Sediminitomix flava: one gene and its partner. The protein of the gene in region 2 binds, or shares a complex with, the protein of the main gene of each other region. Links are inferred from orthologs where the notes say so. Each region holds a gene or a part of one and is shown on either strand. Other genes may lie near its edges. The genes, in order: tsaE and tsaD.

What was found.
Region 1: the proteins of tsaD (region 2) and tsaE are in contact, whole or in part, in a crystal structure (PDB 6N9A), measured with the Thermotoga maritima proteins. The link is inferred for Sediminitomix flava from one-to-one orthologs. Residues at the interface, in WP_004082750.1 of Thermotoga maritima: Cys10, Asp11, Arg49, His50, Leu82, Gly84, Gly135, Gly136, Glu154, Thr155, Leu156, Asp157, Asp158, Ser159, Glu162, Asp165, Lys166, Arg169, Leu170, Tyr175, Lys213, Thr214, Leu217, Tyr218, Gln221, Arg222, Asn324; in WP_004082108.1 of Thermotoga maritima: Leu37, Gly38, Lys46, Lys57, Val59, Lys60, Ser61, Thr63, Phe64, Thr65, Leu66, Met67, Val69, Pro71, Tyr82, Arg83, Leu84, Asp86, Asp88, Phe89, Asp93, Ile128, Asp130, Glu131, Arg134.

What each region holds. Positions count from the first base shown.
Region 1 is NZ_QGDO01000006.1:342,004-345,128, reverse strand. What follows is about bases 255-3,045. They hold tsaE (tRNA (adenosine(37)-N6)-threonylcarbamoyltransferase complex ATPase subunit type 1 TsaE), read right to left. Parts: upstream 1,977-3,045; coding sequence 1,533-1,976; downstream 255-1,532. Other genes in these bases: BC781_RS20560 (hypothetical protein), read left to right, coding at 2,145-3,045; BC781_RS20570 (alanine dehydrogenase), read right to left, coding at 255-1,419. Also shown: murI (glutamate racemase), read left to right, coding at 1-164; more of BC781_RS20570, read right to left, coding at 166-254; more of BC781_RS20560, read left to right, coding at 3,046-3,125. UniProt on the Escherichia coli protein: Required for the formation of a threonylcarbamoyl group on adenosine at position 37 (t(6)A37) in tRNAs that read codons beginning with adenine.
Region 2 is NZ_QGDO01000001.1:1,069,836-1,073,051, reverse strand. The notes cover bases 324-3,205. They hold tsaD (tRNA (adenosine(37)-N6)-threonylcarbamoyltransferase complex transferase subunit TsaD), read right to left. Parts: upstream 2,334-3,205; coding sequence 1,314-2,333; downstream 324-1,313. Other genes in these bases: BC781_RS04145 (translocation/assembly module TamB domain-containing protein), read left to right, coding at 2,676-3,205; BC781_RS04155 (mechanosensitive ion channel family protein), read right to left, coding at 398-1,252. Also shown: BC781_RS04160 (T9SS type A sorting domain-containing protein), read left to right, coding at 1-123; more of BC781_RS04145, read left to right, coding at 3,206-3,216.

The DNA of each region.
Region 1 (3,125 bases), on a different replicon or contig from region 2:
CTCCTGCCATCGCTAAACAAGCAGAAAGGATTTTAAATGATAGTCGATTAAAAACTAATAATGAAAATCCTTCTATTACTTTTTATACAAATGGTAATATTGATCGTTTAAAAGCACTTTTAAATTCTATTCAGAAGAAGCCTACTGAAATTCTTTCATTTTAAATTACCCCATTCGGGTCTCCATACTTGCTGCTAAAATGAGGTTTAGATCCTTAGATGACATCCCGTATTGTGAAGCTAATACATCATTGGTCATACTCCCTCTGTAAGCATAAACACCTTTTGTAAAACCTTGATGAGCTAACATCAATTTCTCTACACTACCTGTTTCAGATAACGAAATAAGGTATGGTGTAAAAATATTACTAATAGCTGCCGTAGCTGTTTGAGAAACTCTAGATGCAATATTAGGTACACAATAATGAATCACTCCATACTTTTTGAAAGTAGGATTTTGGTGCGTTGTTGGTTCTGAAGTTTCAAAACAACCTCCATGATCGATACTCACATCAATAATAATTGCATTTTCTTTCATCTTGGACACAACCTCTTCAGTCACAACTGTAGGACATCGCCCTTGATTATTTCGAAGTGCTCCGACTACAACATCTGCACGACTAATTGCATCCTCTAGCATGAGGTTGTCAATTGCTGATGTGAACAGGTGAAATTGACCTAATTTCTCTTTTAGTCTACGAAGTTTATAAATATGATTGTCAAAGACTTTTACCTCAGCACCCAAACCAGCAGCAGTTCTGGCGGCGTATTCAGCAACAGTTCCTGCTCCTAGAATAACTACTCGCGCTGATGGTACACCTGTAATTCCTCCGAGTATCACACCTCTACCACCTTTGCTATTACTCATATATTCAGCAGCTACAAGCATAACCGTACTTCCTGCTATTTCACTCATAGCACGAACAAACGGTAATCCTGCGACTCTATCTTCTATATAATTGAATGCTACACAAGTCAGCTTTTTCTGATTAACAGCTTTGAGGTATTCTTTGTTGAGTGAGTTGAATTGCAAAACAGACACGACAGTCTTGCCTTTTCGCATAAAGGAAATTTCCTCTAATGTTGGTGGATTGATCTTGAGAACAATATCAGACTTGAATACGTCCTCATGATTAGAAGTCATGATAGCTCCAGCATCGGCATATTCTTGATCAGAATGATTAGCTCCTATACCTGCACCATTTTCTACCCTAACCTCAAACCCATTTGCAGTCAACACAGTTACTGCTTCAGGCTTAATCATCACTCGTAGTTCTTCCAAGTCTGTTTCACAAGGTACTCCAATTGTCATTCGATTACTTTTACTTACAGCTTCCTCCACCAACAATTCTTGTGGTGTTAATGAAAACTCTTCCTGTCTTGACAATCCCTCCTTTTTATCTTTTTCACCCATCATCATACTTGTGTTTTTAAAGTTTTGAAGTTAGTACGGAGTACACTTGAAAATAGAATAGTTATAAACTACATAATTAATCTCAAAAAAATACCTTTCTCGAGTAATATCCTAGCTATCTAATCTTGAATTTTTGATACTTTTATTTGTCTTCTTGATTCATCAATTGCCTCAATCTCAATCAATAGATATTCATCAGGTATAAAAGATGGAATTTTTGATGGCCATTCAATTAAACATAAATGCCCTGATGAAACATATTCCTCAAAGCCAATATCTAAAGCTTCCTCTTCCTCCCTCAAACGATAGAAATCAAAGTGATAAAATGTATCATCTGCTGATGCATATTCATTCACTATAGAAAATGTAGGGCTATTCACTAAATCAACCACTCCATAAAGATCACAAATCTCTTTGATCAAAGTTGTTTTACCTGCCCCCATATGCCCTTCAAACAACCAAACTGTTTGGTCTTGGGCAAACTCAGCTATTTCTTTTGCAACTCTTGGCAAATCCTTCAATCCCCTACTCTCTAATTCTAAAGTCTCCGTCTGTTTCATCATGCTACAAAATAACTAATTTTTTATGTATCAAGATTCTATAAAAATTGAGCTAAAAAGAAATTATCCGTAAAAAACTTTATAAATACCAAAAAAATCCATGCTATTCTATTAATTTTAAGCTCTACTTGCTAGAATACTGCTATTTTTTGTAGCCCAAAACAATTAAAAATGAAGAAATTCTCGATGCTCTTGTTGTGTGTCGCTTTTTTACAAGGATGCATACCTATAGATGACAGCCTTAGCCCTGTTGCCGAGGAAATAAGTATTCAAGAACAATACGCTTATTTTGATTCACTAATTCTCAATCTGACATACACTGATAATTTCGGACTCGACTCTGCTCATATTAGTATTAATAAAAGCTTCACTTCTCCCGAAGATAGATTAATCTGGAGAGTTGATTCTGCAATTGACATCAATGGAAGAAGACAAAGCAAACGCATTCCATTAGCAATTCCTGCATACTCTCAAAAAGGCTTATACTCTCTTACAGTTTCAGCTTTTGATAAAGCAGGTAATGAAACGCCATTAGCTTATAATTTCGAAATAATAGGTGACACAAGCGCCCCTGTTTTTGAAGAATTAGCGCTTAATCTCACTCAGGTTGATGGAAAATACGCTGCTAGACCCAATGATGAAATTGAAATTTCAGGTCTAGTGAGTGATGATCTTCATATTTCTAGCTTAACATTTGTACTTCCACAAGTTTTCCAAACATTGAGAGGTTCTGCTAAGCAAATTGATATTGCCGAATTACTTAGTAATGTAAGTTCACTAAGAGCGCCTAATAGTATTTCTACAGATGCTCTTGAAGAGGATTTTTCAATTAGTCTTGTTGCAACAGATACATTCAATAATTCGGTGGAAAGAAACTTAGATATACTTTTAGATCTTCCTCCACAATTATCTATTGAAGAAGCAAACCTTACTATGGATGAAAATGAGGTTTCAGTTGTTGAAAACTCTCCGTATACCATTTCAAATTTTAAGGTTATCGATAATGACTCTATTATTTCTGTTAGAAAAACAGTAAGAAAAAGTAATGGAGAGGAAGAAGTTTCAGAAGCAGTTATCAATGAAATAGATTCAATCAATCTTGCTGATTATATTTCTCTTGAATTCACACCTACATCTGCTGTTGGAGAAACA
Region 2 (3,216 bases):
GGTGAAGCACTTTTCAATTACCAAAGTTCTGATCCTTTACCAAAAGGAGTGTACCATTTGAAGTTTACTTCTGATAAAGGCGAGGATATTCTTTCTCAAACGGTCATTATTAATGGTCAATAACTCTTTTATGTTCAACAAAATAAAGCTAGCTCAAAAATGGGCTAGCTTTTCTTGTATACTTTGTGAAGTGCTAGGACAAATGTTTTCGGGATAAAACTTTACTGTTCTTAGAGTTGCTCTAAGAACTCATAAATGGACACCAGAGTCTTCAGACTCGACATTTTAGTAGTTTTTTCGAGTCTGAAGACTCTTACTCTCATCAATCAAACCTTAGATAGCTTCGCAAACTCTAAGGATAGTTACACTCGTTTTCTTTTGTCCTAGTACTTACTGATTAATAATTCAGTCTTTTTTCTTCACGTTGATCATCTAACAATGCAATTCTGATACCTTCTTTCTGGAAACGTCTCAAACATTCTTCTAATACATCGCATTTGAGTACAAAAGATTTATCAGATGTTTCAGCCCAAAGATAAGCTCTGAGAACTATGGCGTGTTTTTCAATTCTGACAATACGAATTTTGATATATGGCCTACCTTCTTTGAGATGTTCTTCAGTTCGATAATCCATAGAGAGTGGATGTTTCGCTCCAATTTCTCTAATGATGTCTGAGGCATGGTCATAGTCTACATCTTGTGGGAAAGGAAACTCCAAATATCTACAGATAGCATGATCGTCGATGTCTGAGTTTACAATTCGGTCAGTAGAAATGGTTTGATTTGGAATGATAACCCTCTTGTTGTAATAATCTTTAATGATTGTATGTCTGAGAGTAATATCTTGAACTTCACCCATTACATCATAACCTCCGATCTCTATGACATCTCCAACTCTGAAAGGTCGAAAGATGACAATGAAGATTCCACTGATAATATTTGCGAAAGCATGCTGAGCTGAAAAACTCAATACAGCAGCAATAACCCCGGCACTGGCAAATAATGTATTCCCGTATTTTTTTGAACTAGGAAAAACAGATAGTGCTAAAATGATAATGGTTAATAAGAGGAAAAATGAAGAAGCGTTCTTTAAGAAGTTGAGGTGTGTACGCTCTAACTTTAACTTTTTTCCAGACTTTTCAATTTGAGCTTTTATTCGATTGTTGAGAAGAAATAGCGCAACTGATATTCCAACGATGATCAACACAAGGACAATATTGTGCTGATTCACCAAGTCGTGTAGGAATTCCATAATAAATACATGAGGTAGAGACACTTTTGAATCTCTACCTAACTTCTTGAAGTTTTATTGTTTATCTCGTACCTGAAAATTTCATTCTAGGGTTTGGCGAAACATTTAGCGATTCAAATTCACCCGCTAAATATTTATAATGAGCTGTAATTGCAATCATTGCAGCATTGTCGGTACAGTATTCAAATTCAGGGATAAATACATCCCATCCTTTTTTCTCACCTTCTTCTTTTACTGCTTTTCTCAATCCAGAATTGGCTGAAACCCCACCAGCAATTCCTATATTCTTGACTTTATGTTTTGCAGCTGCTTTACGCAGTTTGTTCATTAATATCTTGATTAAAGTATGTTGTACACTCGCACAGATATCTTCAATATTTTCATCTACGAAATTCTGATTTTCTTGCACCTTCTTTCTGAAGAAATACAAGAATGAAGTCTTAATTCCACTGAATGAAAAGCTGAGTCCTTCTGTACTTACCATTGGAAATTCAAAAGCCAATGGATTTCCTTTTTGCGCATACTTATCAATTAGTGGACCACCCGGATAAGGTAATCCTAAAATTTTCGCAGTCTTATCAAAAGCTTCACCTACAGCATCATCTTGTGTTTCTCCGATCACTTCCATATCCAAGTGAGAACGAACCATGACAAGTTGAGTGTGTCCGCCACTTACGGTCAAACATAAAAACGGAAACTGAGGCTGAGGTTCGTCAATAAAATGTGCCAAAATATGTGCTTGCATATGATTCACGCCAATCAAGGGAATATTGAGTGCAGCAGCCATTGACTTTGCAAATGAAGCTCCTACAAGCAATGCACCTAATAAACCAGGCCCTTTGGTGAATGCAATTGCTGAAAGTTCTGATTTCTGAACCTCAGCTTCTTTCAAGGCTTGATCTACCACAGGAACAATATTCTTTTGATGAGCCCTAGAAGCCAGCTCGGGTACAACACCCCCATATTTGTGGTGAACTTCCTGAGTAGCAACAATATTGCTTTTAATTTTTCCGTTGATGATTACAGAGGCTGAAGTTTCATCACAAGAGGACTCTATGGCAAGAATTATTGTTTTTTTCATTTTTTATCGCTTATAAAATATCTCTTTTGATAAACCTCCCAGAATATGGTGAGGTTCTTGAGAGTTTTTTTATTTTTGTAAAATATTGATACGCCTGTTATCAAATATTAAGACGTAGACGGACTGCATCACTACCAGCTATTTATCTATGATCAGTTAATAAATAAAATCACGAGACTAACGCAGATACTAAATTTGGGGGCAAAGTTAAAAAATATCATTCTTAATCAAGTCTTTTCGAATACTCGATTTGGCGTCTGGTTGGCTAGGGTGAGCTTTTTAACCCTTTTTGTTTGGATATTTTTGCTTTTAGGTGTCCAATTTCCCTACGTCCAAGGTCAGTTGATCAATTTTGTTACCGAATTTCTTAGTGAAAAGACGGGCTACCCTACAACCATCGGGGAAGTTAATATCAATTGGTTCGATGAAATGAGTCTAAAACAGATTCATGTTTACGATACCACTGACCAAAGAGAAATGATTTCCGTACGTGAAGTCATTATTGATTATAAACTCAGAAGTCTTCTTAGTGGAACATCAATTCTAATCGATGAGGTTACTTTAGATTCTGCACATGTTGTATTGAATAACCGAGAAGAATCAAACAACATAAATGAATGGGTTTTTAGGATGCTTGGGAAAGAGCAAGTCCCAACAGAAGAAGTTATTGTAGAACCTGATTCAGTAATTAAACAAGCTATCCCTTTCATTATTGAAAAAGTAACGCTCAAAAATAGCCATTACGAAAATCATCTTGAAGGAGCTCCTCAAATGAAACAGGGTTTATTTAACCCTGGACATCTAGTTTTTGATAACCTAAATGGAAGTGCTTCCAATTTCAAGATTGCCTCTGATACAATTGCTTTATCGGTGAGTAAACTCA